3 regions of the Bradyrhizobium sp. USDA 4538 genome follow, and region 2 is predicted to be linked to each of the others. Evidence: predicted binding sites of a transcription regulator. Region 2 holds the regulator's gene; each other region holds the start of a gene.
What was found. Region 2 encodes LexA, which represses DNA repair genes until DNA is damaged. Its sites were predicted from a motif close to TGTTCNNNNTGTGTTCNG; they were not measured.

Region 1 (9,944 bases), 7.2 Mb from region 2:
TAGGTCAGGTGGGTCTTGCCGATCTTCTCGCCGACGGTGACGACGATACGCTTCCAGCCGACCATGGTGCCGAGGCCGAGCGCGATGGCGACGGCGAACTTCACCCAGCTCGGGATGAACTTCGTCGCGGCATCGAGCGAGCCCTTGTACTGGTTCAGCGTGGCGATGTCGGCAGCGGTCAGCTCGGCTTCCTTGTCCTTCATCAGGAAACGGATCGCCTCGGACGCCAGGTACATGTCGTTACGGGTGTTGCCGACCGCGTCAGCCGGGAACTTGGCCAGCGATCCATACTGGGCAACCTGCTGGCCGATGTCGCGCACCAGCACCGCAAGCGACGGAAAGGTGCCTTCGTTGATCTGGTGCTGCGCGACATAGTTGGTCACGGCCGGGCGCGGATTGCCGATCACGTTGTAACCGGCGGCCTTGCCTTCGATGACCTTGCTGGCCGCGGTCGAGTGCGCCGTGAACAGCTCGATCTGGCTCGAGGGCATTGCGCGGTTCAGCGCATAGGCGGTCGGAACCGTGCCGATCAGGATCAGCATGATCAGGCCCATGCCCTTCTGACCGTCGTTGGAGCCGTGGAAGAAGCTGACCAGCGTGCAGGTCAGGATCAGGATGCCGCGGATCCACCACGGGGGCGGCTGGTCGCCGACCGGTTCGCCGAACAGCGCCGGGGTCGCGCGCTGCAGCGCGATCTTGAGGAGGTAGAGCAGGCCGGCGGCGAGCGCGAAGCCGAACAGCGGCGACAGCAGCAGCGCCTTCGCGATGTTGGTCGCCTGCGACCAGTCGACGCCCGAGGTGCCGTCACGGCCGCGCAGCAGCGCGTTGGTGATGCCGACGCCCATGATCGAACCGATCAGGGTGTGCGAGCTCGAGGCCGGCAGGCCGAGCCACCAGGTGCCGAGATTCCAGATGATGGCGGCGATCAAGAGCGCGAACACCATGGCAAAGCCGGCACTGCTGCCGACCTGCAGGATCAGTTCGACCGGAAGCAGCGAGACGATGCCGAACGCGACGGCGCCGCTGGAGAGCAGCACGCCGATCAGGTTGAACATGCCCGACCACACCACGGCGACATGCGCCGGCAGCGAGCGGGTGTAGATCACGGTGGCGACCGCGTTCGCGGTGTCATGGAAGCCGTTGACGAATTCGAAGCCGAGCGCGATCAGCAGCGCGACGAACAGCAGGATATACGGCAGGAACGAGGTGATGCGCGTGCCGGTGGCGTCGACATCGGCATAGATGCTGTAGGCAACGAACAGCAGCGCGGCCGCGACCACGCCCAAATAGATAACCCCGGTGAGAGGATGAAAGCCCTTGTCGAGGTCCGGACCCTTTTTCAGGGCGGGCTCGATCGAGCCGGGTAACGCCATATCGCTCATGGTAAACTCCTGTCCCAATGCTCCCGATTTTGATCGATGCATATGACAAGCAATTGAAATCCGGCCCCGCGAGATGCACCGGTTTGCGGTGACGGTGGACATCGAGCCGAATTTTTGTGCAACGCATTGAGCGCGCACGTGGCTTCGCGGCCTCGTGGCAATCGTCAGCAAAAAGGGATCGCGGATCGCGACGGAAAGCTGTGGCCTGCGTTTCGCAGGGCGAGACAATGTGCGGAGGACGTCACACCGGCATCCGGCCGGCCGGGCAGCCGGAGAATTCGGCGGGCGCCTGCGAGTGGGAGGATCGCGAATGAGGGAGGCGGATTGATGAGAGATGAGGTGGCGCGCCGCACGATCGGGGCTAGCAAACCGCGCAGCGCGCCCGCCTCAGGGTACGTCATGGCGTGAACATGACGCCCGATACCTGCGGAACATGCTACCCTACCACGGATCAATTAAAGGTTGTAGGTATTTGTCCGCGGCTTAGAACAATTTCTCGTTGCGATGTGGTTCCTCAGGTTCCGCTGGTTTTACGGAACTCAAGCTGCATCGACTGATCTGCGCAACTGATGTGCGGCGATTTTCAGGTCGTAGATAAAGCGCTGATATTCCAGCGCCTTGGCTTTTTCATCCGGCAGCCGCAACAGATAGGACGGGTGCACAGTGACGAGCACCTTGGTTCCGTCGTGGTCGATCAGATGGCCGCGGTTCTTGTTGATCGGCGTGATCTTGCCGAGCACGCTCTGCGCCGCGGTGGCGCCGAGCGCCATCACGAGGTCCGGCTTGATGGTGGCGAGCTCGCGCTCATACCACTGGCGGCAGGCGCGGATCTCCGGTGTGCTCGGCTTCTGGTGCAGCCGGATCTTGCCCCGCGGCACGAATTTGAAGTGCTTCACTGCATTGGTGATATAGACCTTGCGGCGATCGATGCCGGCTTCCTGCAGCGCGCGATCGAGCATCTGGCCGGCCGGTCCGACGAAGGGGTGGCCTGCGAGATCTTCCTTGTCGCCGGGCTGCTCGCCGACCAGCATCAGCGTTGCGCTCTGTGGTCCCTCGCCGAACACGGTCTGGGTTGCGTCTTTCCACAGCGGGCAGGCGCGGCAATCGGCGGCCTCCTCGCGCAAGGCCGCAATCGTGTCGTGAGCTTGCCTGTCTTGAACCTGCTTGCCTTGAACTTGCTTGCGGGACATCGGCGTATCCTGCCGCTTCTGCGGCTCGGCCGCCTTGCGTGCGATGAAGGGGCCGCTGGTCATGCGCATTGCGTCTTCGATCAGAGGCTTAATGATCGAGTCCTCGGGCAGGTTCCTCCAATAGGCTTGCGGCATCTCCATCACTTTCAGCCGTGCGGGATTGAAGCGGCCGTTGTCGTGACGCCGCCAGGCCTCCTCGAGCCGGTCCTCGGTCGGCACTTCGGATTTGGCGACGCCCGGCGTGATCGAGATCGCGTGCCCGTCCCAATGTGCGCAGACGTCGGGGGTCAGGATCGACCACGGCATGTCGGCGAAACGGCCGGCGAAGAACGGCGCGGCAAGCTCGACGATGTGATGCTCCGGCTCGAACCATGCGACGTAATGCGCCGTCCGTTCGCGGCCGATCTCGCGGAAGCGCAGATGCGCATGCATCCTGTCGATATCGACATAGACCGCGCGCGCCATCGCGTGGACCTCGGCGACATCGGGATCATCGGTCGCACTGAGAAGATCGTGATGGCTGCGCAGCCGCCACAGCAGGCGATAGAGCAGGGCGAAGCGTTCGTCACTGCGATGCAGGATCGCGGCCTTTGCGAGCTCGACGAATTTGGCCGACACATTGAACCGCGCCTGCGGCGTATCCGGCAATTCATTCACGCAGGATGCCGACGACAATTCGTCGTCGCTGCGTACGGTCCATGTGATCTCTGCGGGCTTCACATCGTTCAGCGCCAATCGCCGCGCGGCCTTGCGCCAGCCCTCGAAATCGGTGTCGTTGTCGAGCACGATGATGCGCATGCGATTGCTCCGTTTCCGTCACGCGCCATTTTCGGGGCCTGCGTGGCTGACACTGCGGAAGATCAGGGCTCGTCCGGTTCGGCGGCTGCTGAATCCCATTGATTCCACTCATGAATCGATGAGTTCACCAATCCGATTGACTCCGCGGGCCCTGTTAGCTTTATATTAGAACATACCATGAACAAATGAGCCAGTCCCTGGTTCTCTGTTCAGACCAGTGACGGCCTCAAATTTTGGTTGGAAGGAGCGGCGCATATGCCGGAGCGCGATCAGCAAAAGTGGTCGCCGGTTTTGCGTCCGATCGCGCTCCTCTTTTTTAAGAAAGGCGCATGATCTTGTCGCCAAACCGCTCACACTTTGGCGGATCATGCGCCGCCGCACGCATGGGTACGCTTGCGTCTCTGCGCGGCAGCATCGCGCGCATCGAGGCGCCATCGGATGCGGCGATGCCGAACCGCGTCGCGCTCGGACACGCCGGCGCGGATGCGATGCTGCGCGGCGGGCTTGCGCCGGCGGCATTGCACGAGGTGTTCGCGGCCGGCCATCAAGGCGGCGCGGCGACCGGCTTCATTGCGGGGCTCGCCGGACGGCTGTCGGCACGCAAGCCGCTGGTCTGGGTGCGGCAGGATTTTTCCGATCGCGAAAACGGCGCGCTATCGATGCGCGGGCTTGCCGAGCTCGGCCTCGATCCGCGCCTCTTGGTCACGGTGCGCGCCGCCGATGTCGACAGCGGCCTGCGCACCGCGGCCGACGCGCTCGCCTGCGATGCGCTCGGCGCGGTCGTGCTCGAGGTCTGGGGCCAGGCGCGCCAGCTCGATCTCGTCGCCAGCCGCAAATTGACCCTGGCCGCGCAGGCCTCCGGCGTCACCGCGCTGGTGCTGCGGATCGCGGCAACCCCGATCCCCTCGACCGCGGAGACGCGCTGGATCGTGCGCGCGGCGCATTCGCCGCCGGGCAATGCCGCGAGGGTGTGGGGCGCGCCGCGCTTCGAGGCCGAACTCGTGCGCAATCGTCATGGCCCGGTCGGGCGATGGATCATGGAATGGAAATGTGATGAGTGCCAATTCAGTGAACCGTCGGCGTATTCTCAGCCTGTGGCTGCCACGCCTGCCCATCGACCGCATCAAGCGCAAGCTCGCGCAGGACATCGCCTCGCAAGCTGATGCACGGGAGGTGGCAGGGCTCCCTCCCCCGCAAGCGGGAGAGGCGAAGAAAGCAGAACTCCCCAGCGTCGTCGTCGCAAAAGACCACAACGCCATCCTGCTGCACGCGATCGACGAGGCCGCGGTGCGCGCCGGGCTGTCGATCGGGCTGCCGCTCGCCAATGCGCGGGCGATCTGTCCGGAGCTCACGGTCTATGATGCCGATCCCGCCGCCGATCTGAAGACGCTGAACGACATCGCCGACTGGTGCGACCGCTTCACGCCGCTGGTCGCGCTCGATCTGCCTTACGGTCTGTTTCTCGACATCACCGGCTGCGCGCATCTGTTCGGCGGCGAGCGAGCGCTGCTACAGACCGTGACGGGGGCGCTGAGCCGGCGCGGCTTTGCCGTCAGCGCGGCCATTGCCGGCACCTCGATCGCGGCGCGTACGCTGACGCGCACCGCCTCGGGCAAGATTGTCGCCGATGGCGAGGAGGCGGCGGCGGTCGGCCCGCTGCCGGTGTCGGCGCTCGGCGCCGATGCCGCTGTCACCACCGGCCTGCGCCGCGCCGGCTTGAAGACCATCGGCGATGTCGCCTCGCGCGCGCCGCATGAAATCTCGGCGCGGTTCGGTGCGGCCTTCACCACCTTGCTCAACCACGCGCTCGGGCAGGGCGATGCTCCGATCAGCCCGCGCAAGCCGCTGCCCGATTACATCGTCGAGAAGCGTTTCCCCGAGCCGATCGCGACCGACACCGTGATCGCGCTGACGCTCTCAAGCCTTGCCAAGATGCTGGTTGCGGCGATGGACAAGCAGGGCAAAGGTGCGCGGCAGCTGGAAGCGAGCTTCTTCCGCACCGACGGTGCGGTGCGCGCGATCATGGTCGAGACCGGGCGTCCGGTGACGCGGCCCGAGATGATCGATCGCCTGTTCCGCGAGCGGCTCGATGCGCTGAATGATCCGCTCGATCCCGGCTTCGGCTTCGATCTCATTCGCCTCGCCGCAGGGCGTACCGAGATCGTGGTACAGCAGCAGCGCGATCTCGACGCCACCATACACGACAATGACGAGCTCTCGGCGCTGATCGATCGCATCGCCGCCCGCATCGGCGGAAAACGCGTCGTCGTGCATCTGCCGCTGGAAAGCCACATCCCCGAACGATCGGCGCTCGCGCTGCCGGCGCAGCATCATCTGGCCGCGGCCAGCGCCGCCGCCTGGCCGGAGCGCGTCGCCGGCGAACCGCCGCTGCGTCCGCTCAGGCTGTTCGAGCGGCCCGAACCGATCAAGGTGCCGTTCGCGACCGTGCCCGACGGTCCGCCGCATCAATTCACCTGGCGGCGCGCGCAGCATGACGTGGTGCGGGTCGAGGGCCCCGAGCGCATCGCGATGGAATGGTGGAAGCAGGACGGCGCGTCGCTGACGCGCGATTATTTCCGCGTCGAGGATGCCGAGGGCCAGCGCTTCTGGATCTTTCGCGACGGCCTCTACGAGAGCGAGCTGCGGGACGAGGAGGGCAAGTCCGTTCCGGCCAACTGGTATGTGCATGGGCTGTTCGCATGAGCACACCGCCACCCGACTATGCCGAGATCGGCATCACCAGCAATTTCTCCTTCCTGCGCGGCGGTTCCGATCCGCGCGCCTATGTGCATCAGGCGAGCGAACTCGGGATTCCCGTGATCGGGCTCGCCGATCACAACACGCTGGCCGGCGTGGTGCGCGCCTGGAAGGAGCTCGACAGCGAGAAGGTTGCCCATCCGCCAAAGCTTTTGATCGGCGCCCGCATCGTCTTCATCGACTCTACGCCCGACATCCTGGTCTATCCGCGCGATCGCGCCGCCTATGGCCGGCTGTGCCAGCTCCTGACCCGCGGCAAGCGCGGCGACGACATCGTGCGGATCGAGAAAGGCGAGTGCCATCTGAAGCTCGCCGACCTCCTCGACTTCGTCGAGGGGCAGCTCCTGGTGCTGGCGCTGCCGCATCGCTTTGAGGAGGCAGGCACGCTCGATCTGCTTGCAAAGCTGAAGGCAAGCGCCGCCGACGGCGTCTGGCTCGCCGCAAGCCTGCTCTATCGCGGCGACGACAGGCGCCGCCTCGCGCGGCTGCATGGCCTCGCCACCGACGCCGGTGTGCCGCTCATCGCCACCAACGAGGTGCTCTATCACCATCCGGCGCGCCGCCCGCTGCAGGACGTGCTGACCTGCATCCGCGAAAAGACCACGATCGAGGCGGTCGGCCGCAGGCTCGAGGCCAATGCCGAGCGGCATCTCAAGCCGGCGCATGAAATGATCAGGCTGTTTCGCGATCTGCCGGACGCGATCGCGGAAACCATGCGCTTTGCTGCACGCATCTCTTTCTCGCTCGACCAGCTCAAATATCAGTATCCCGACGAGCCGGTGCCGCCGGGCAAGACCGCGCAGCAGCATCTGGAAGATTTGACCTGGGCCGGTGTCGACAAATATTTCGGCGGCGAGATCGACGAAAAGCTTCGCACCACCCTGAACAAGGAGCTCGCGCTGATCGCCGAGCTGAAATACGCGCATTACTTCCTCACCGTGCACGACATCGTGCACTATGCGCGCAGCCAGAACATCCTGTGCCAGGGACGCGGCTCGGCAGCCAATTCCGCGGTCTGCTTCGTGCTTGGCGTCACCTCGGTCGATCCGACCAAGGTCGATCTGTTGTTCGAGCGCTTCATCTCCAAGGAGCGGCTGGAGCCGCCCGACATCGACGTCGATTTCGAGCATTCGCGGCGCGAGGAGGTGATGCAATATGTCTACCGCCGCTACGGCCGCCACCGCGCCGCGATCATCGCCACCGTGATCCATTATCGCCCGCGCAGCGCGATCCGTGACGTCGGCAAGGCGCTCGGGCTGACCGAGGACGTCACCGCGGCGCTCGCCGACACCGTGTGGGGCAGCTGGGGCAAGGGCCTCAACGACATGCAGGTGCGACAGGCCGGGCTCGATCCCAAAAATGCGATGATCAACCTCGCGGTCGAGCTCGCCACCGAGCTGATCGAGTTTCCGCGTCATCTCTCGCAGCATGTCGGCGGCTATGTACTGACCCAGGACCGGCTCGACACCTATGTGCCGATCGGCAACGCCGCGATGGACGACCGCACTTTCATCGAATGGGACAAGGACGACGTCGACGCCCTTAGCATGATGAAGGTCGACGTGCTGGCGCTGGGCATGCTGACCTGCATCCGCAAATGTTTTGACCTGATCGCCGACCACAAGGGCGAGCACTGGGAGCTAGCTTCGGTCCCGCAGGACGACAAGAAAGTTTACGACATGCTGTGCCGCGGTGAATCGCTCGGCGTGTTCCAGGTCGAGAGCCGGGCGCAAATGAACATGCTGCCGCGGCTGAAGCCGCGTACCTTCTACGATCTCGTCATCGAGGTCGCGATCGTGCGCCCGGGGCCGATCCAGGGCGACATGGTGCATCCTTATCTCAGGCGGCGGAACGGCCAGGAAAAGGTCAGCTATCCATCGCCGGCGCCCGACCAGGGCGACAAGGACGAACTCTACAACGTGCTGCACAAGACGCTCGGCGTGCCGCTGTTCCAGGAGCAGGCGATGCGGATCGCGATCGAGGCGGCCCATTTCACCTCCGAGGAAGCCAACGGCTTGCGCCGCTCGATGGCGACCTTCCGCAATCTCGGCACCATCGGCAGCTATGAGGAGAAGCTGGTCGGCAACATGGTGGCGCGCGGCTACGATCCGGACTTCGCCCGCAGCTGCTTCGACCAGATCAAGGGCTTCGGCTCTTACGGCTTCCCGGAAAGCCACGCCGCGAGTTTCGCTCAACTCGTCTACATCTCCTCATGGCTGAAGCATCATCATCCCGATGCGTTCTGCTGCGGCCTGCTCAACTCGCAGCCGATGGGCTTCTATGCCCCGGCCCAGATCGTCGGTGACGCCCGCAAGAACGGCGTCACGGTGCGCGAGGTCGATGTCTCCTTTAGTTTTGCGCAGAACATGCTGGAGGAGAAGGTCGGCGATCATTGCGCGGTGCGGCTCGGCTTTCGCCAGATCGACGGGTTTCATTGGCTGGATGAGGACGAGGAGAGGCTGAAACAGCTTCAACTGTCATTCCGGGATGGTGCGCTAGCACCAGACCCGGAATTTCGAGATTCCGGGTTCTCGCTTCGCGATCCCCGGAATGACGGTGTTGAGACAGACTGGGCCGACCGCATCGTCGCCGCGCGCGATCGGCGGCCCTTCACCTCGCTGGAAGATTTCGCGCGCGACACCGGCCTGCCCAAGCGCGCGCTGATCCTGCTCGCCGACGCCGATGCGTTCCGCTCGCTCGGGCTCGACCGCCGCGAGGCGCTGTGGGCGGTGCGGCGGTTGCCCGACGACGTGCCGCTGCCGCTGTTCGAGGCCGCCACCGCGCGCGAGCAGCCGGATGAGGGCGCCAAGCCGCTGCCGGAGATGCCGCGTCCGGAGCAGGTGGTCGCCGACTATCAGACCATTCGCCTGTCGCTGAAGGGCCATCCGATGGAGTTTTTGCGCGACACCTTCACGAAGGAGCGCGTCGTCGCCTGTCACACCATCAACCAGAGCAACGACCGCCGCCGCGTCCGCTGTGCCGGCGTCGTGCTGGTGCGGCAGCGGCCGGGCAGCGCCAAGGGCGTCGTGTTCATGACGCTGGAGGACGAGACCGGCATCGCCAACATCGTGGTGTGGCCGAAGGTGATGGAGCAGTACCGCAAGGAGGTGATGGGCGCGCGCCTGATCCTGGTCGAGGGCTATATCCAGAGCAGCCCGGAGGGCGTGACGCATCTGGTGGCGCAGCGCATGACCGATCGCTCCCACGATCTGATCGGCCTCGCCAATGAATCCTTGAGCCGCAAGCATCCGGTGCCGGCGGGCCCCGCGCTGATCGAGCCGCTCAACGACGACCGCCGCGATCACGGCGACAACTCGCCGCAAAAGATCCGCCACCCACGCAACGTCCGCATCCTGCCGCCGTCCCGCGATTTTCATTGAACCGCGTGCGACGGCTCTCTCACCGTCACCCTGAGGAGTCCGCGGAGCGGCCGCTCGAAGAGCGACGGCCCGGCTTTCTCCGCGCGACTGCCAGCGGGGCCGTGCATCCTTCGAGGCGCGCAAGCGCGCGCACCTCAGGATGACCGTATCATCTATCCACGTTATCGCGAGCGAAACGAAACAATCCCATCCTATGCCGTCGATCCCCGAATATTTTCTTCGGCTTTTCGGAATTTGACTTGACGGCAGACCCAACTCAGATGTTCAATATGTGTGTCTCACCCGATCGAGGGGCGCTTCGCGGTCGTCACGAACGTGGGTCGAGATGCGGTGGACGCCGATTGCGCAACTGACGAGTGCGCATGAGGCGGACGGCGAAATCGTGCAGGCCTGACGCCCTAGCGGTAGGTGTCTTTTCGCATTGCGCGATGCGCGTT
Region 2 (9,944 bases):
GATCATCCGCAAACCGAACAGAATGAATGCGGCCGTCAGGCCGATCGACTGATAAGTTGGGATCAGTCCGATCGCTCCCGTTCCTAGGCCCATTCCGCTCAGCGTAATGAGGAATGTATATTTGCGGCCGACCCGATCGCCCATCCATCCGAACAGGAAGGCCCCCAGCGGGCGGATCAGGAATCCCGCAGTGAACAGCGCGATCGTGCTCAGCAGGGCTGCGACAGGGTGGGATTGCTCAAAGAACTTGACCGAAAGAACCGCGGCCAGGCTGCCAAAAATATAAAAGTCGTACCATTCAATGATGTTTCCCACTGACGCAGCGACAATCACGCGGCGAAAATCGCTTGGTACTTGAATTGCCATGTGCTGCTCCTCTCAAAAGCAAACGCTACTCCTCGCGTTTTTCAGCGATCTATCCGCTCGCGGAGTGCGCGTGGTGCGCGGCGTTACAGGCGAGATTTGCGCGTTCGTCCGCAACGCCTGATCTCAGGGGAGTTGTGGCCACCTGAGAGGAGCTCCAGCGGCCTTCAAGTGCCGCGAGCCGTCACTGCCTCATCCCCGTCTCTTTGGGAGCGGAGGCATCGGAACAGTCTATTCCTAATGTGATCGGTATCTTAGTGAGACTTTCGGCTCGATCGATTTGACGCAGGCGGCAGCCGTGGCCCGGCGCGAGCTAGGCAAGGCGCGACGATCCAGGTACCCGGGCGTTGCCGGTCCGTATTCTGCATCCGTTCCGCTAGTCGGGTGACGGGGCCATCCGCTAGCCTGCCGCCCGGCAGGGATCGCAAGCGGAATGGCGGAGCAGGGCACGACGCCGGGCGGCAAACGCGGCTACGCGGGGACGTGGCCGCCGCGCACGGCTGCGCCGGTCGGCGGCTTTCTCCCGGCGCGCGCCGGCATCTGGAAGCCTCTCGTCGAGACAGTGCGGCAATGGGCGCGCGCGGAGGCGGGGGCGGGCCGCCTGTTGCCCTGGGTGCCGGTGGCGTTCGGCACCGGCATCGCGTTCTATTTCGCGGCCGAGCACGAGCCGGTGCTGTCGGTCGCGGCCACCGTCGCAATCCTGCTCTGCCTGCTGGCGCTGCTGCTGCGGCGGCGCAGCGTGTTTCCCGTTATCGTGATGCTGGCCGCGGTCGCCGCGGGCCTTGCGACGGCGACCTGGAAGACGGCGCGCGTCGCTCACACGGTGCTGGCGCGACCGATGTTCTCGGTGGCGCTGACCGGCTTCGTCGAGACGCGCGACATCCGCGAGTTTCGATGGAGAGCCCGCGCGACATGACGAAGCTCAATCGGGTCCGGCTCTCGGTGAAGAAGGGCACCGCGCCCGATGTCGGCAGCTTCGTTGAGTTGAAGGCGCGGCTGTTGCCGCCGCTCGGGCCGCAGCGCCCGGGCTCCTATGATTTCGGCCGTGACCTGTATTTCCAGGGCATCGGCGCCTCCGGCTTCGTGATGGGCGCCGTCAAGACCAGGGAGCCGCCTGCGACCGGCGGCTTTGCGCTGCGCTACGCCGCCTTCATGCAGGGCCTGCGCGACGCCATCGACGCGCGGATTCGCACCACGCTCGACGGCGACCAGCGCGCGATCGCAACCGCCTTGCTCACCGGCCGGCGCGATGCGATCTCGACGCCGGTCAACGATGCGATGTTCATCTCGGGGCTCGGCCATGTGCTGTCGATCTCCGGCTACCACATGGCCGTGGTCGCCGGCGTCGTGTTCTTCGCGGTGCGCGCGCTGCTCGCGCTGTTTCCGGCGCTGACGGCGGGGCATCCGATCAAGAAATGGGCCGCGGCGGCCGCGCTGGTCGCCGCGGCGTTCTATCTGTTGCTGTCGGGCGCGGAGGTCGCGACGCAACGGTCGTTCTTCATGACCGCCGTGGTGCTGCTCGCCGTGATCGTCGACCGCCGCGCGATCACCTTCCGGACGCTGGCGGTGGCGGCGCTGATCGTGCTCGCGATCGCGCCGGAGGCGCTGGTGCATCCCAGTTTCCAGATGTCGTTCGCCGCGACGCTCGGGCTGGTGGCGCTGGTGCAGATCGGGCTGCCGAACCTGCTGGCGTCGCCCGACCATTCGGCGACCGCGCGCGTCGCGCTGTGGGGCGGGCGCGAGCTCACGATGCCTGATGCTGGCCTCGCTGGTGGCGGGGCTGGCGACGACGCCCTATGCCGCATTCCATTTCCACCGCGTGACGCCCTACGGGCTGCTTGCGAACCTTGCGGCGATGCCTGTCGTCTCGGCGGTCGTGATGCCGGCCGGCCTGCTCGGGCTCGTCGCCATGCCGGTCGGCTTCGACGGACTGTTCTGGGCGATCATGGGTCTTGGCATCGACTGGATGATCCTGGTGACGCAATGGGTCGCCGCACTCCCGGGCGCGGTCGGCCGCATGGCGGCGTTCGGCATCGGGCCGCTGATCGCAGCGAGCGCCGGCATCATCCTGCTCGGGCTGCTGCGCACGCCGCTGCGCTGGTCAGGCGCGGTGCTGCTGCTGGTGGCCTCGGTCTGGGCGCTCAGGGTGCCGCAGCCGGACGTGCTGATCTCGGGCGACGGCCGCAACGTCGCGGTGCGTGGCGGTGACGGGTGGCTGCATCTGATGCACAGCGCCAAGGATGCATTTTTGGTCAAGGAGTGGCTGGCGGCGGACGCCGACGCGCGCACCGCCACCGATGCGTCGCTCGGCGAGGGCGTCTCGTGCGATGCCGGCGGCTGCGTGACCCAGGGACCCGGCGGCGTCTTCGTCGCGCTGGCGACCCGGCCGGAGGCGCTGGCGGACGACTGCGAGCGCGCAGCCCTGATCGTGACGGCGCGGCCGGCGCCGCAGGGCTGCGCGGCATCGGTGATCGATGCCGAGCGGCTGCGCCGCCACGGCGCGCTGGTGCTGCGAAGGATCAGGGACGGCTACGCCGTCGATGCGGTCAAGCCCGGCGGGATCGACCGGCCGTGGTCGCCGGCAGTTCCCGGCGACGGCGAGAGCGAAACGACGCTGCGCGCGCCCGCCGCCGCGCCGCGGCCTGCGGTGGATGCGACGCCGGCCGAGACCGATCTGCAGGGCGATGATTAGCCGTGGTCCGGCGAGGGGCCGCTCGGCAGCTCGAACAGGCCGAGATGGTATTCGTCGGAGTCGGGGCCGGCGTCGGGCTTCTTGACGAGGGTGAAGGAAGCCTCGGGAAATTGCTCCCAGACTTTCAGGTCGTCGGCCGTTACCGTCAGCCAACCGAACCGGAACATGTAGCGGCCCGGTTCCGTGACGCGTCCAGCCTTTTGCCATGTGACCTTATCGACCACCGCGCACGTCCTCCGTGCCCGATGATGCGCCAAGGCGCCGGCCGACGCAAATCTCCTTCTGCGCCCCGGAAGCGGGAGTCCGGGGTCGCCCGAAATTGCTTAGGTCATCCGCCGCCGAACAGCTCATTCCGCGGCGACGATGCGCTCAACCCAAAAACAGCGTTGCGAATGCGGAGGGCCGCCGCTCCACAACCTTCGGCTTCTGCTCGACCGGCGGATGCAGCGCCGGCAATTGCAGCACGCTAACGCGCTGTCCCTCGACCAGCTGGGTCACCAGCACATGGCTGCCGTCGGGGAATTCGACCGCGTCATGATGCCGATCAGGCACGTCGGGCTCGACTTCGTTGAACACGCCGACGCGATAGTTCAGCGTCTTGGTCCAGATCCAGCGGCTGTCGTAGCGAACGTTCTCGGCGAAAGCGAGCTCGGTGCCCGGCAGCATGCAGACCGCGACAGTGGGGTCATTCTCCGAAGCAAAGCCGCGGGTCGACGTGCCGCGGAACGTCGTCGTGATCAGCGTCTCTCCGACAATGGCGGGGCGCGATGCCACGGCGTGCAGACTATAGTCACACATCGGATGGCTCCTCATTTCGAGGTAGCGACCCGTGCCTCTCCTTGAGGCATTAGGGCCTCTACCAGAGTGGACGATAGCGAACGAGCGTCTGCTCGTTTCTGGGCGATTGTACGACTGGTCCGAGATCGCTCCGATCACAAACACGCGACGCTGCGCGAGAGGTATCGGAGCGCATCGGGCAGGCCGTACGCTACACTATCATGCAAGGAACGATCCGACGTGTTGCTCGTTCCCGGCCGCCGCAAGTATTTGCAATTCAGTATTTGCGATAAAGGCCGATCAGCTTGCCCTGGATGCGGACCCGGTTCGGCGGCAGGATGCGCACTTCATAGGCGGTGTTGGCCGGCTCGAGCGCGATCGATGCGCCGCGGCGGCGGAAGCGCTTCAGGGTGGCTTCCTCCTCGTCGATCAGCGCCACCACGATGTCGCCGGTATTGGCGACGTCGTTGCGCTGGATCAGCGCCATGTCGCCGTCGAGGATGCCGGCATCGACCATCGAGTCGCCGCGCACCTCGAGCGCATAGTGCTCGCCGGCACCGAGCATGTCGGGCGGCACGCTGATGGTGTGGCTGCGGGTCTGCAGCGCCTCGATCGGCGTACCGGCGGCGATCCGGCCCATCACGGGGACCGCGACCGGACGGTTGCCGTCGTCCTCGGCAATCGGCGGCGTGCTGGCGCGCCGGCCGAGGGTGCCTTCGATGACGCTGGGCGTGAAGCCGCGGCGGCCGTTGCCGCCGCCGGCCGAGAGTTCGGGCAGCTTGATGACCTCGATGGCGCGGGCGCGGTTCGGCAGGCGGCGGATGAAGCCGCGCTCCTCCAGCGCAGTGATCAGGCGGTGGATACCGGACTTCGAGCGCAGGTCGAGCGCATCCTTCATCTCGTCGAAGGAGGGCGGTACGCCGGCCTCTTTCAGACGTTCATTGATGAAACGCAGTAGTTCGTACTGTTTGCGCGTGAGCATCTCGAGTATTCCCCCGGTTGATAGCGTCGTTCGATTCCGAGACTCTTCTGGTGGGGCCTGCAGGCCGGGCCTGACCTCAGGAGCATGTGCTCGATGCACCTGCTTCCACGCGGCTTCCCGATTGTAGACACCAGTACTCGAAACAAATCATGAACGGACACTATATGTTCGATATGTGTTCCGCAACCACTTAATTTCCGGTGAACGTGTCGGGCAACGCACAATCGGCGGGGCGCGAAAACCCTATTCGGGCAGTGTCAGGATCTCGCATTCGCTGCCTTCGACGGCCGCCGCCGCGAACGGCGGGCGCACGAGAAGTGCCCGTGCCGCAGCGAGATTCCCGAGCAGCGACGAGTCCTGCTGCGTCACCGGCGTTGCGATCAGCGTGCCGTCCTCGCGCGCTTCGAGACGCGCACGCAGATAGTCCTCGCGCTGGTCGTTGGCTGCGAGGTCGCGGCCGAGCAGGGCGCTCGCGCGGCGATGATGAATCACTTTCCGGCCGCTCAGCGCCCGAATCAACGGCACCAGGAACAGGAAGGCGCAGACATAGGACGACACCGGATTGCCGGGCAGACCGATCACCCGCATCGCGCCGAGCCGGCCATGCATCATCGGCTTGCCGGGCCGCATCGCAATCCGCCAGAACGCCATCTCGACGCCCTCGGCTTCCAGCGACCGCTTGACGAGATCGTGGTCGCCGACCGAGGCGCCGCCTGTCGTGATGAGGACATCGGCGCCGGCCTCGCGTGCCCGGCGGATGCCCGCCGTGGTCGCCTCTACCGTGTCGGCGGCAACGCCGAGGTCGACGGTCTCGGCGCCTTCGGCGCGCGCCAGCGCTCGCAGCGCGTAGCCGTTGGAATAGACGATCTGGCCGGGACCGGGCTGCGAGCCCGGCATCACCAGCTCGTCGCCGGTCGCCAGCACCGCGACCTTCGGGCGGCGGCGCACCGCAAGTTCCGGATAGTTCATGGCGGCCGCCAGCGACAGCGCGCGGTCGGACAGGCGGCTGCCGCCGGCGAGCAGCACCTCGCCCTCACGGAAGTCGACCCCAGCCGGGCGGATGTGCCGCCCGACGCTGGCGGCCTCCGTGATCGTGATGTGGTCGCCGTCGACGGCGGTGTCCTCCTGGATGATCACCGCGTCGGCGCCATTGGGGATCACGCCGCCGGTGAAGATCCGCACCGCCTCGCCGGCGCCGACCGTCCGCTCGAACGGCCGGCCGGCGGCGACTTCGCCGATCACCTTGAGCCGGGCCTTTAGATCAGCCGCATCGGCGGCGCGCACCGCATAGCCGTCCATCGCCGACATCGGCTGCGGCGGCTGGGTGCGGAGCGCCGCGAGGTCGTGCGCAAGCGTGCGGTGGTAGGCGGCATCGAGCGCGACCATCTCCTCCGGCAGCGGTTCGGCGCCGGCGAGGACGGCGGACAGGGCATCGGCAACCGGCATCAGGGCCACGCTCAGAGCTCCTCAATTCTTAATGTTCAAATTCCAAGTGCGGTCAAAGCCCTTGCCACGTCATCCGTCGACGTCACGTGGATAGCATGAAGGCCGCGCGCCCGCGCACCTTCGATATTGGCGGCCAGGTCGTCGAAGAACAGGATCCGCGACGCCGGCACGCCGATGGCTTTTACCACATGATCGTAGGCCTCGGCGTCGGGTTTGCGGAAGCCGATGCTCGAGGACAGGAAGACGTTGCGGAAATGGCTGAGCAGCTCGGCATGGGTGACCGAGAAATGCGCGACATGGGCCGGATTGGTGTTGGAGAAGGCGTAGAGCGGCATCCGCTTGGCGGCCGCCGCGAGCAGCGGGGCGATGCCCGGCATCTCGCCGGTGAAGATCGCGTTCCAGCCTTCGAGGAACTGGGCGTCCGTGATGTTGATGCCGAGCGTCCGGCGCAGATTCTCGAAGAATGCCGCGTCGTCGATCCGGCCGATCTCATGATGCTTGAAACTGTCGTCGACGACAAAGCGCGTGGCGAGCTCGGCGGGCGCACAGCCGGCATGCTGCGCCCAGTGCGCCATCACCTTGTCAAAGTTGATGTCGAGCACGACGCGGCCGATATCGAACAGCAGCACGTCGACGGAGTTGGGAGAGAATTGCGAGGTCATTGCGTGAAACCGTGTACGAGAATTGCGGGCAGGCGGCAATGTCCTCGATTTCAGTGACCGGTGTGTGGATTGTGCGTGGCGTTGCATTCATCGCGAGACTGTTCCCGCGCACACCGTCGTCCCGGCGAAGGCCGGGACCCATAACCACAGGGTTGGGTTGTTGAGAGGAAGCTGTGGCCCCAGCGTCGCGCAACAATTGAGATTTGGGGTAATGGCTCCCGGCCTTCGCCGGGACGACGGCGGGTGTCGTCGCTTGTGCGTCAAACATCCGCATTCTCGCGACATGATCTGTCCGAGCCTTGCTCTTTTCACCCTATATTTTTGCTGCGGGGCTTGGCTTGCCGCGTCGGGCAACTCAGTGGCACGCACGCACGAGCTTTCAGCGCACCAAGCGACTTGATGCTTGCCGCGGCCTGACGCCCGCGGTGGCTTGGTGCCCGCCGGACGTAGCTCTCACAGCCTGGACAGTGCCAAGCCGAGGTAACCGATCAGCGCACCGGTGCTGAGAATGATGACGACGAGCGCCTGTTCCGAGCGTGCTTGCAAGGTTTTCCGGGTCACGGCGTTGGACGCTCCGTCTTCGAGATCATGCGGTCCAACGAACAGCATCAATTTCCGTTCCGGTCCTTCCCCCGGGAACCTTCACGACCTGCCGAGTGACGCGACGAATGCGGAACAGGAATGCGGGTCGGCCGCCTATGAGGGCGGTGCGATCCCCGGAACGGGGAAAGCGCGGCACATCTCGACGCTGTTCGACCTCAGTCGCTTGACGACCGCTGCATCTCCCTTCGACCGGAGGGATTCCGCAGTGAGTTCGGCGATCAGGCGCATTTCGGGCTCGCCCATGCCGCGCGTGGTCGCCGCCGGCGTCCCGAGGCGGATGCCGCTCGGCCTGAGCGGCGGCCGCGGATCGTCGGGAATGATCTGCTTGTTTGCGGTGATCCCGACGGCGTCGAGAATGTTCTCGGCCGCGCCGCCGTCCAGGCCGACGCTGGCCACCGTATCCACAACCATCATGTGATTGTCGGTTCCGCCGGTGATCAACGTCATGCCGCGTTCCATCAACGCTTCGGCCAGGACCTTCGCGTTGCGCATGACCAGTCTTGCATAGGCCTGAAAATCGGACGTCGATGCCTTCTTCAGCGTGACCGCGGTTCCGGCCACAACGTTCATGTGCGGACCTCCCTGCAGTCCCGGAAACACCGACGCGTCGATCTTGCCGGCGAACTCCCGGCGACAGAGAACGATGCCGCCGCGCGGCCCGCGAAGCGTCTTGTGCGATGTCGTCGTCATCACGTCGAAACCCGCATCGAGCGGATTGCGCAAGGCGTTGCCGGCGATCAGGCCGCCGTAATGGCTGACGTCGGCCATGGTCAGCGCACCCACCTCATCGGCAATGCTCTTGAAGGACGCATAATCCAGATCGCGCGGATAAGAGCTGTAGCCGCACAGCACCAGCTTCGGACGGACGTGCCGGGCCATGGCGCGGAGCTCATCGAAATCGATGGCGCCGCCGTTTGACGGCTGCGTCTTGTAGCGGGCGAAGTTGAAGAGCCGCCCCATGTGCGACACCGGCGCGCCATGGGTGAGATGGCCGCCGTGTGACAGGTCCATCGCCAAGATCGTATCGCCGGGCTGCAGCAGGCCGAGATACACGGCCTGGTTCATTGGCGACCCGGACAGAGGCTGAACGTTGGCATGTTCGGCGCGAAACAGCGCGCAAGCGCGCTGTCGGGCAAGGTTCTCTATCTGGTCGGTAAATTCCTGGCCGCCGTAATAGCGGCGTCCCGGATAGCCCTCGGAATACTTGTTGGTGAACACCGATCCGAGCAGCTCGAGCACCTCGGGATAGGTGTAGTTCTCCGACGGAATCAGCTCGACGCCGTCTTGCTGGCGGCGCTCTTCGCCCTCGAGCGCAAGGGCAACTTCCGAATCGTTGAGATGGAGTTCATTGCGGAATGACGGCATGGTCCGGGCTCCCTAAGACGCTGGATCATCAGCTGAACGGGTTGCCCAGGCGAACGGCGTTGGAACCCTTCGCGCTTCACCGTGGTCAATTCCACGTAAGCTCGCCAGTCGCGCGAGGGACGAATGAGCCTGCGAGGCTCATCGCGAGCAGAAGGCTATCCAATCCCCGGCGGGCTCGCAAGGGTTGGTTGCTGGCGCCGCCGCGGGCCCAGCGTTGGGCGAGATCGAACATCTGGCGACAGCCACGGCAATGGCGACCAAACCGAGGGACGTCCGGCTTACCCAATGAACCGATGTCCCGATGATCAATGCCGTCTTCGGCTGAGGGCCAACAAGGTGCATGACCATCCGTCACTTGCGGCCCGTCAGGCTTGCGGGGTGGCTGACCGTGTGGCTGTGGCACCCGCGAATCTATTCCTTGACGAAGATATGAGACTTTATCTTCCACTGCCCGTCGGGTTGGCGTTCAAGCAGTCTCACGGTGCTGCCAGAAATTGGCGCCGCCTTCTCATTTACTACTAGCGTGGCCGTGAAATGCGAGGTGGTGTAGGCGTAGTTTCCCATGGGCAACACATCGAGCAGCTCAACCTTGTGATCTCTGACGCTTCTTCCCCGCCCGGCAAAGAAATTACGGATTGCCAAAGGGCCGGTGACTGGCTGCGCACCAGGCGGCATCAATCGGGCGTCAGCGGCATACAACGGTAACAGGGCATCGAAGTCTGCGTTGTTGATGGCGGCATCCCATTTGGCAGCCGCCGAGGAAAGTTCGTCGGCAGGTGGGGCTGCCCCTGCGGGACTGACGCAAGTACAAGTAAAGATCAACAACAGGGTGCATGAAAGAAGAGAAGGGCGGCTCATCTTTGCCTCCTTTAGCTGAGATGCTTAGCGCGGGAGCGCATTCGCAAACGCTATAGCCGAGGCAAGCAGAACCACTAGTCCAGAAAGTGGACTGGATATCCTCAATTGGCTGAGACTCGATCTGCGGCCGCCGGCGCCTCATCGGCATATTTGCTGCGTGGGAACCAAGCCCGCATGCTGTTCACAAGATGCCTGG
Region 3 (9,944 bases), 330 kb from region 2:
CCTCGAGCAGCTTGGCCACGTCGTGGAAGTGAAGGCCGGTGGTCGGCTCGTCCAGGATGTAGAGCGTGCGGCCGGTGGCGCGCTTTGACAATTCCTTGGCCAGCTTGACGCGCTGGGCTTCGCCGCCCGACAGCGTCGTCGCCTGCTGGCCGACATGGATGTAGTCGAGGCCGACGCGGTGCAGGGTCTGGAAGGTCTCGCGCACGCGCGGCACCGCCTTGAAGAACTCGGCGGCTTCCTCGACCGTCATGTCGAGCACGTCGGCGATGCTCTTGCCCTTGAACAGGACCTCCAGCGTCTCGCGGTTGTAGCGCTTGCCCTTGCAGGTGTCGCAGGTGACGTAGACGTCCGGCAGGAAGTGCATCTCGATCTTGATGACGCCGTCGCCCTGGCAGGCCTCGCAGCGGCCGCCCTTGACGTTGAAGGAGAAGCGCCCGGGCTCGTAGCCGCGCGCCTTCGCCTCCGGCAGGCCGGCGAACCATTCGCGGATCGGCGTGAAGGCGCCGGTATAGGTCGCGGGGTTGGAGCGCGGCGTGCGGCCGATCGGCGACTGGTCGATGTCGATGATCTTGTCGATGTGCTCGAGGCCCTCGATGCGGTCGTGCGGCGCGGCGCCTTCGCTGGCGTTGTTCAGCTTGCGGGCGATGGCGCGGTACAGCGTGTCGATCAGCAGCGTCGACTTGCCGCCGCCGGAGACGCCGGTCACGCAGGTGAACAGGCCGAGCGGGATTTCGGCCGAGACGTTCTTGAGGTTGTTGCCGCGCGCGTTGACGACCTTGATGGTGCGCCGGTGGTTCGGCGGCCGCCGGTCGGGCACAGGCACCGACAGCTCGCCGGTGAGATACTTGCCGGTCAGCGATTTCGGGTTGCGCATGATCTGGTCGGGCGTGCCTTCGGCGACGATGTGGCCGCCATGCATGCCGGCGCCGGGCCCGATGTCGAGCACGTAATCGGCGAGGCGGATGGCATCCTCGTCATGCTCGACCACGACCACGGTGTTGCCGAGGTCGCGCAGCCGCTTCAGCGTGTCGAGCAGGCGGGCATTGTCGCGCTGGTGCAGGCCGATCGACGGCTCGTCCAGCACGTAGAGCACGCCGGTGAGGCCCGAGCCGATCTGCGAGGCGAGGCGGATGCGCTGGCTCTCGCCGCCCGACAGCGTGCCGGAGGAGCGCGACAGCGTCAGGTAGTTCAGGCCGACATCGAGCAGGAAGGTCAGGCGCTCGCGGATCTCTTTCAGGATGCGCGTCGCGATCTCGTTCTGCTGCGCGTTCAGCGCCTCCGGCACCGTCTCGAACCATTCGCCGGCGCGCTTGACCGAGAGCTCGGAGATCTCGCCGATATGCTTGCCGCCGATCTTAACGCACAGCGCCTCGGGCTTCAGCCGATGGCCGTTGCAGCCTTCGCAGGGCACGTCGGAGAAATACTTGCCGAGCTCCTCGCGCGCCCACTCGCTCTCGGTTTCGCGGTAGCGGCGGTTGATGTTGGTGATGACGCCCTCGAACGGCTTCTTGGTGTCGTAGGAGCGGACGCCGTCCTCATAGGAGAACTTGATCTCGTCGTCGCCGGAGCCGTGCAGCAGCGCGTTCTGGACCTTCTTGGTGAGGTCCTTCCACTTGGTGTCGAGCGTGAACTTGTAGTGCTTGCCGAGCGCGGTCAGGGTCTGGATGTAGTAGGGCGAGGACGATTTCGCCCAGGGCGCGATCGCGCCCTTGCGCAAGGTCAGCTCCTTGTCGGGGATGACCAGGTCCTCGTCGATATGCTGCTCGACGCCGAGGCCGCCGCAGGCCGGGCAGGCGCCATAGGGGTTGTTGAACGAGAACAGGCGCGGCTCGATCTCGGGGATCGTGAAGCCGGAGACCGGACAGGCGAACTTCTCCGAGAACAGGATACGCTCGGGCCCGCTCTTGTCGTGGATCTTGGCGGTCTTCTTCTTGTCCTCTTTCTTGTCGTCCTGCGCTGCCGCCGCCGGCGCATCGGCGTATTCGATCACGGCGAGGCCCTCGGCGAGCTTCAGCGCGGTCTCAAAGCTTTCCGCAAGGCGCTGGGCGAGGTCGGGACGCACCACGATGCGGTCGACCACGACGTCGATGTCGTGCGGGAATTTCTTGTCGAGCGCGGGCGCTTCGGACAGTTCGTAGAAGGTGCCGTCGATCTTGACGCGCTGAAAGCCCTTCTTGAGATACTCGGCGAGCTCCTTCTTGTACTCGCCCTTGCGGCCGCGCACGACCGGCGCCAGCAGATATAGACGGGTGCCTTCCGGCAGCGCCAGCACGCGATCGACCATCTGCGAGACGATCTGGCTCTCGATCGGCAGGCCGGTGGCCGGCGAATAGGGCACGCCGACGCGCGCCCAGAGCAGGCGCATGTAGTCGTAGATCTCGGTGACGGTGCCGACGGTGGAGCGCGGATTCTTCGACGTGGTCTTCTGCTCGATCGAGATCGCCGGCGACAGGCCGTCGATCTGGTCGACATCCGGCTTCTGCATCATCTCGAGGAATTGGCGCGCATAAGCCGACAGCGACTCGACGTAGCGGCGCTGGCCCTCGGCATAGATGGTGTCGAACGCGAGCGACGATTTGCCGGAACCGGACAGGCCGGTGAACACCACGAGCTTGTCGCGGGGAATCTCGACGTCGATGTTCTTCAGATTGTGTTCGCGCGCGCCACGGATCGTGATGGCGCGCGATGAGGAGCCGGCGTTCTGTTGGCGCTTCGCCTTGAGCACTTCATCCATAGCGACGGTTCCGGGCGCATGCTTGGGCGCCTTTTGGGCGCGCATCGCCGGTGATGCCGGGACCTTGCGCCGATGGGGTGTGAAGGCTGGAACGTAGGAAGAACGGCCGACAATTTCCAGTGCTGAGTCGCGTCCATCAACGGATAGTTTGCCTGATGGCAGCAGCCGTCAGCAGGGCCGGTTCCGCTAAAGCCTTTCCCCCGTTCCGATGGAATCGGAACAGGGGCTCCAGATTCCTGCTTTGACCCGTTTTCTTTCCGCGAGCCGGAATCCGCTTCGCTCGAAAACGCTCTTACGCAAAAAGGCCGGCGCGAGGCCGGCCTTTCGGTGCGTTCTGATCGCAGATCAATCTTAGTACTTGGCGACGATCGGGCCGCCGAAGTGATAGTTCACGCCGAACTGGGCGCTGTGCAGCTCGAGCGTACCGGAGGGCACGCCGAAATAGTTCTCGCTGTCGAGGCTGCGATACAGGTATTCGCCCTTGATCGACCACTGCGGGGCGATGAAGGCTTCGACGCCGGCGCCGACGGTCCAGCCGGAGTGGAAGTTGCTCTGCGAGGCGGTCACGCCGAGCGCGGTGACGCTGACCTCGTTGTTGGCCCAGGCGTAGCCGCCGGTGCCGTAGAACAGCACCTTGTCGACGGCGAAGCCGAGGCGGCCGCGCACGGTGCCGAGCGAGTCGATTTTGCTGCGGGCGGTGACGCCGAGCGTCGAGACCGATGCGTCGATGTCAGCGCCTGCAGCGTCGACCTCGAGGCCGTACACGATGTTGCCGGCCTGCCAGTTGTAGCCGATGGTGCCGCCGCCGAAGCCGCCTTCCATGCTCGGGGTGCCGGAGTTCTCGCTGGCGTAGCCGCCGAAGCCGCCGACGTAGAAGCCGGTCCAGTTGTAGATCGCGGCCGGCGCCGGAGCCTTCACGTAAGGCGCGCGTGCCGCCATGTCGGCGGCCATTGCCGGTGCAAAAGCGCTCAGTGCAAACATGCCGGCCGAGGCCAGCAAAACAATCCTCATTTTCAAAGTCCCAGTCCCATTTTCTTGTTGTCCCTTCAGAGATCTTGAAGAGAGCGTCACAGCAGTGTCGCGTGACGTGCTGGTGCTTCTACAGAGAAATGCCGGAACGTGTGTATCCGCGAAACCACAACGCACCGAAAACGGCCCCGGTGAGGTGCGCGTGCACACGCAACGAAAAAGCCGGCGCACAAACAGGCGCAAACAAAAAGGCCGGCGCGAGGCCGGCCTTTCGTCTGGATCAATCGGCCTGGCGCGATCAGTAGCGCGCGACGACCGGGCCACCCCACTTGTAGTTCACGCGGACGGTGACGAGGTCGACGTCCTGGCGATCGCGGATGGTGCTGTTCAGCGTGCCGTTGGGAGCGATCAGGTTGTAGGTCTTGTCCTGCATGAACAGGTGGTCGTATTCGATGCCTGCGGTCCAGTTCGGCGCGAAGCCGACTTCGATGCCGGCGCCGACGGTACCGCCCCAGCGGGTGTCGCTGGCGCTGCCGACGAGCACACCGGTCGGCGTGAAGTAGGTGTTGAAGCGGTTGTCGGTCAGTGCCGCGCCGCCCTTGGCGTAGAGCAGCACGTTGTTGACGGCGTAGCCGATCTGGCCGGTGAACAGGCCGAACGCGTCGATCTTGGACTGGTTGGTGAACAGGCCCGGGAAGATCGCGCTGTTGTTGCTGCCCTTCAGGTCAGCCCAGTCGCCCTGCGCTTCAAGGCCGAACACCCAGGTGCCGGCCTGCCAGCGATAGCCGATCTGGCCACCGGCGACGCCGCCGGTTGCATCATGGCAACCATCTGATGCGAGGAAGATGCCGGCCGGGAGCTGGTCCCAGCAATTGTGGCTCGAGCCCCAGCCGCCGTTGGCGCCGATGTAGAAGCCGGTCCAGTCATAGATCGGGGCAACCACTGGCGGCGGCGCCTTGGTGTAGGGGCGCGCAGCGAGATCGGCAGCCGCGGCAGGCGCAGCAAACGCAATCAGAGCAACCGTACCGAGCAAAAACTTCTTCATTATCAATCCCCCAGCACCCCGATCGGCTTCCAAACGGTCCCGAAGCACGATCCCAGACGCGAGCGCCCGCGCCATGGTTGGAGCTATACGCTGATTCAACCGCAAACGCAGTCTCCCAAATGCAACACTCGCGGGAGAAGTATCGATAAGGCAAGCTGCTGATTTGTTTGTTGTTTTTCTAAATCTTGCTGCCGAGCGTCGGCCTGCGCCGAGATCGACTGCCGCTCTGACGGCACTGGCCGCTTCTACGGCTGGTTGTGGCGAACAAAACTGGAACGATGCCGGATCCGGTGCTATATCCCGATATCCGTGGATAACCGCGCGACGGCAAAGGCGACGAGCCGGCACCGGCGTATAGGGTCATCCACGACGCCTGCGACGTAAGTGGCGAAGGTTGAGAGTGGCGGCCGAATGTCCGGACGCCCGGTTTTTGAGTGGAGATGATGCGATGGCAGGAAGCGTGAACAAGGTGATCCTGGTGGGAAACCTCGGCAAGGATCCGGAAATCCGGCGGACGCAGGACGGCCGTCCGATCGCAAACCTTTCCATCGCCACCTCGGAAACGTGGCGCGACAAGGGCACCGGCGAGCGTAAGGAAAAGACCGAGTGGCACCGCGTCGTGATCTTCAACGAGGGCCTCTGCAAGGTCGCCGAGCAGTATCTGAAGAAGGGCGCCAAGGTGTACATTGAGGGTCAGTTGCAGACCCGCAAATGGACCGACCAGAGCGGCGTCGAGAAGTACTCGACCGAAGTCGTGCTGCAGGGCTTCAACTCCAACCTCACCATGCTCGACGGGCGTGGCGGTGGGGGCAGCAGCTTCTCCGATGATGGCGGCAGCGATTTCGGCTCGGCCGGACCGGTCAGCTCAGCGCCGCGCCGCGCCGTCGCCGCGGGTGGTGGCAGCAGCCGCAACAGCGACATGGACGACGACATCCCGTTCTGAGGAGTGGTCGCGCTTCCATCGATTCCGTCAGGCGCCGTTCCGTGAAGATCGTTCTCCGGATCGGCGTCCTGATTGCGGGGAGGGATGTCTTCGTGTGGATTATGAGGATAACCTTGCACTCGGCTGATCTCATTTGAGCATTGACAGGGAACCTTTGCGGTTCCGCGGGGCTTTGACACAGCTCGATGTGAATGATATTTACATTGGCCTGCGGCATTTGATGCCTGGCCGCGAGCTTCACTCGAGGGCCGCCACCATGAGCCTCGTGCCATTGCTCGACGCTGTGCCTGCGATCCCGCTCCATGCCTTTGCCGCGATGGCCGCCTTCGTGCTGGGCTCCATCCAGCTCGCCGCCCCCAAAGGCACGCTGCCGCACCGGACCCTGGGCTGGATCTGGGTGATCCTGATGCTGGTGGTCGCCGGAAGCTCGTTCTGGATCCATCAGATCCAGCTGGTCGGTCCCTGGAGCCCGATCCACCTGCTGTCGATCTTCTCGCTCGCCATGCTGGCGCTCGGCGTCACGGCCGCGCGGAGCCACGATGTCCGCCGCCACAGGTTCACGATGATCGGCATTTTCTTCGGCGCGCTAGTCATTGCCGGGCTGTTCACCTTCATGCCCGGGCGGATCATGCACGCGGTGGTCTTCGGCCACTGACGGGAGAGGCAAGTCGCGAATGGCGGGTGGCGAATAGGGGATTTTTCCATTGCTATTCGCCATTCGCTACGCGCTTCCCAAGCAAGCAGCCGGAACCTCGGTGCTCCACCCGTAAGTGCATGAAAAAACGAACGGAAAAACGGCTTGCCGGAGCCGCGCAAGGGTGGTTATCAGGCCCCCGATGGGCTATATGATTCCCCAGTAGAACCGACCGGATTTCCCCTTTGTCCGATAACGACGACCACAAGCCCGGCGAGCCGCCGGGACCCTCAGATATTCGTCCCGTTTCCATTCTCGACGAGATGAAGAAGTCCTACCTCGATTACGCGATGAGCGTGATCGTGTCGCGTGCGCTGCCCGATGCGCGCGACGGGCTCAAGCCGGTGCACCGGCGCATCCTCTATTCGATGCATGAGCAGGGACACACGCCGGACAAGAAATACGTGAAATCCGCCCGCGTCGTCGGCGACGTGATCGGTAAATATCACCCGCATGGCGACCAGTCGATTTACGACGCGATGGTCCGCATGGCGCAGGATTTCTCGCTGCGCGTGCCGCTGATCGACGGCCAGGGCAATTTCGGTTCGGTCGACGGCGATCCACCGGCGGCCTATCGATATACCGAAGCGCGGCTGACCAAGGCGGCGCTGGCCGTGCTGGCTGACATCGACATGGAAACGGTCGATTTCCAGCCGAACTACGACAACTCCGAGAAAGAGCCGTCGGTTCTGCCGGCCCGGTTCCCGAACCTTCTGGTCAATGGCGCCGGCGGCATCGCCGTCGGCATGGCGACCAACATCCCGCCGCACAATCTCGGCGAGGTCGTCGACGCCTGCGTGGCGCTGATCGACAATCCGGCGCTCACGATCGACGAGCTGATCGACATCATTCCCGGACCGGACTTCCCGACCGGCGGCGTCATCCTCGGCCGCCAGGGCATTCGTAGCGCCTACCATCTCGGCCGCGGCTCGATCGTGATGCGCGGCAAGGTGACGATCGACACCATCCGCAAGGACCGTGAAGCGATCATCATCACCGAGATTCCCTATCAGGTGAACAAGGCGACGATGGTCGAGCGTATCGCCGATCTCGTCAAAGAGAAGAAGATCGAGGGCATCGGGGACCTGCGCGACGAGTCCGATCGTGACGGCTATCGCGTCGTCATCGAACTGAAGCGCGAAGCGGTGCCCGACGTGGTGCTGAACCAGCTCTACCGATTCACACCGCTGCAGACCAATTTCCCGGCCAACATGCTGGCGCTGGATTCCGGCCGTCCGCAGACGATGAATCTGAAGGACCTGCTCACCATCTTCGTCGCGTTCCGCGAGCAGGTGGTGACCCGGCGGACCAAGTTCCTGCTCGGCAAGGCGCGCGACCGCGCCCACATCCTGGTCGGCCTTGCGATCGCGGTCGCCAACATCGATGAGATCATCCGCGTCATCCGGACCTCGCCCGATCCGAACACCGCGCGCGAGGCCCTGATGTCACGCGACTGGCCGGCACGCGACGTCGAGGCGATGATCACGCTAATCGACGATCCCCGGCATCGCATCAACGAGGACGGCACGCTGCGGCTGTCGATGGAGCAGGCCAGGGCCATCCTCGACCTTCGCCTGCAGCGCTTGACCGCGCTGGGGCGCGACGAGATTTCCGAAGAGCTCGACAAGCTCGCGGCCGAGATCGCCGACTATCTCGACATCCTGCGTTCGCGTGCCCGCGTGCAGGGCATCGTCAAGACCGAACTGGCCGAGGTGAAGCAGCAGTTCGCCACCCCGCGCAAGACCGTGATCATCGAGCAGGAAGGCGAGGTCGAGGACGAGGACCTGATCCAGCGCGAGGACATGGTCGTCACCGTGTCGCATGCGGGTTACGTCAAGCGCGTGCCGCTGTCGACCTATCGGGCGCAGCGCCGCGGCGGCAAGGGCCGCGCCGGGATGCAGACCCGCGACGAGGATTTCGTCTCGCGCCTGTTCGTGGCGTCCACGCACACGCCGGTGCTGTTCTTCTCGTCGCGCGGCCAGGTCTACAAGGAGAAGGTCTGGCGGCTGCCGATGGCCGCGCCGAACGCGCGCGGCAAGGCGCTGATCAACATCCTGCCGCTGGAGCAGGGCGAACGCATCACGACGATCATGCCGCTGCCGGAGGATGAATCCTCCTGGGCCAATCTCGACGTGATGTTCGCGACCACCGGCGGCACCGTTCGCCGCAACAAGCTGTCCGACTTCGTCGACGTGCGCCGCTCCGGCATCATCGCCATGAAGCTCGGGGAAGGCGAGGCGATCGTCGACGTCCAGATCTGCACCGAGCATGACGACGTGCTGCTGACCGCCGCCGGCGGCCAGTGCATCCGTTTCCCGGTCACCGATGTGCGCGTCTTCACCGGCCGCACCTCGATGGGCGTGCGCGGCATCGCGCTGCCCGAGGCCGACAAGCTGATCTCGCTGGCGATCCTGCGCCATGTCGAGACCACCTCGGACGAGCGCTCGGCGTATCTGAAGATGCGCCGCGCGGTGGCCGGCGAGGCCACGACCGAGGAGCCGGTCGAGGCCGAGGGCGAGGAGACCGCGAATGCGATCCAGCTGTCGCAGGAGCGCTATGCCGAACTGTCGGCGGCCGAGCAGGTGGTGCTGACCGTCTCCGTCAACGGCTATGGCAAGCGGACCTCGTCCTACGAGTACCGCACCACCGGCCGCGGCGGCAAAGGCATCGTCGCGATGAGCGTCAACAACCGCAACGGCAACCTGGTGGCGTCGTTCCCGGTCGAGGACGCCGACCAGATCATGCTGGTCACCGACAAGGGTCAGCTGATCCGCTGCCCGGTGGCCGATATCCGCGTCGCCGGCCGCTCGACCCAGGGCGTGATCGTGTTCGACACCGCCGAGGACGAGCACGTGGTCTCGGTCGAGCACATCCCTGAAGAGGAAAACGGCGAGAACGGCAACGGCGGCTAGCGCCGCCGTTTCGGAGAACCCCCAGCCCGAATGCAGCCAACGGGCGCGCAACAGGCGCGCCCGTTGACAGGCTCCGCGAAATCCGGCGGGCCTGCCGTACGCCCCTAGCCCAAGGGCAACGCCCTATGCTTTGATAGGGTCCGGCGGATCTACCGATTTCGGGAGGCCGTTGTGACCGATCATCGCGTTGAGCGGCGGCTTGCAGCTATCCTGGCGGCTGACGTGGCCGGATATAGTCGGCTGACCGGCCTGGACGAGGAAGGGACACACATCCGGCTGAGGGAGTGTCTGCGTGGACTCGCTGATCCCAAGATCAGCGAACACCGTGGCAAGGTCGTCAAGCACACGGGCGACGGCGTGCTCGCCGAGTTCGGCAGTGTCGTGGATGCGGTGCGTTGCGCCATTGAGGTCCAGCGCGCAATGGCCGAGCGAAATGCCACGGTGCCGCAACTCAAGCGGATCGAATTCCGCATTGGCATCCACGTCGGCGACATCATCGTCGATGAAAACGATATCTTTGGAGACGGCGTCAATATCGCCGCCCGCCTTGAAGGGACCGCGGAGCCCGGCGGGATCTGCATCTCGGACGATGCGCAACGTCAAATCCGCGGCAAGGTCGATGCCGTGTTCGCGGACATGGGCTCGCA

Region 1: the regulator LexA is predicted to act here: its motif matches at 3,537-3,554, upstream of J2R78_RS02330 (ImuA family protein).
Region 3: the regulator LexA is predicted to act here: its motif matches at 5,009-5,026, upstream of J2R78_RS37055 (single-stranded DNA-binding protein).

What each region holds. Positions count from the first base shown of each region.
Region 1 is NZ_JALJZE010000001.1:534,522-544,465, reverse strand. It holds gene J2R78_RS02340 (inorganic phosphate transporter) at 1-1,382, opposite strand, end outside; gene J2R78_RS02335 (UdgX family uracil-DNA binding protein) at 1,922-3,370, opposite strand; gene J2R78_RS02330 (ImuA family protein) at 3,754-4,533, shown strand; gene J2R78_RS02325 (DNA polymerase Y family protein) at 4,424-6,073, shown strand; gene J2R78_RS02320 (error-prone DNA polymerase) at 6,070-9,507, shown strand.
Region 2 is NZ_JALJZE010000001.1:7,713,852-7,723,795, forward strand. It holds gene J2R78_RS35430 (MFS transporter) at 1-366, opposite strand, end outside; partial or broken gene J2R78_RS35435 (ComEC/Rec2 family competence protein) at 797-3,055, shown strand; gene J2R78_RS35440 (hypothetical protein) at 3,052-3,279, opposite strand; gene J2R78_RS35445 (hypothetical protein) at 3,425-3,853, opposite strand; gene lexA (transcriptional repressor LexA) at 4,110-4,814, opposite strand; gene glp (gephyrin-like molybdotransferase Glp) at 5,058-6,269, opposite strand; gene J2R78_RS35460 (HAD family phosphatase) at 6,296-6,922, opposite strand; gene J2R78_RS35465 (hypothetical protein) at 7,376-7,531, opposite strand; gene glyA (serine hydroxymethyltransferase) at 7,619-8,890, opposite strand; ZMP/ZTP riboswitch at 8,927-9,012, opposite strand; gene J2R78_RS35475 (DUF4440 domain-containing protein) at 9,302-9,748, opposite strand; gene J2R78_RS35480 (helix-turn-helix domain-containing protein) at 9,850-9,944, opposite strand, start outside.
Region 3 is NZ_JALJZE010000001.1:8,040,444-8,050,387, reverse strand. It holds gene uvrA (excinuclease ABC subunit UvrA) at 1-2,734, opposite strand, end outside; gene J2R78_RS37065 (outer membrane protein) at 3,086-3,745, opposite strand; gene J2R78_RS37060 (outer membrane protein) at 4,002-4,748, opposite strand; gene J2R78_RS37055 (single-stranded DNA-binding protein) at 5,197-5,691, shown strand; gene J2R78_RS37050 (DUF2306 domain-containing protein) at 5,948-6,346, shown strand; gene gyrA (DNA gyrase subunit A) at 6,571-9,297, shown strand; gene J2R78_RS37040 (tetratricopeptide repeat protein) at 9,469-9,944, shown strand, end outside.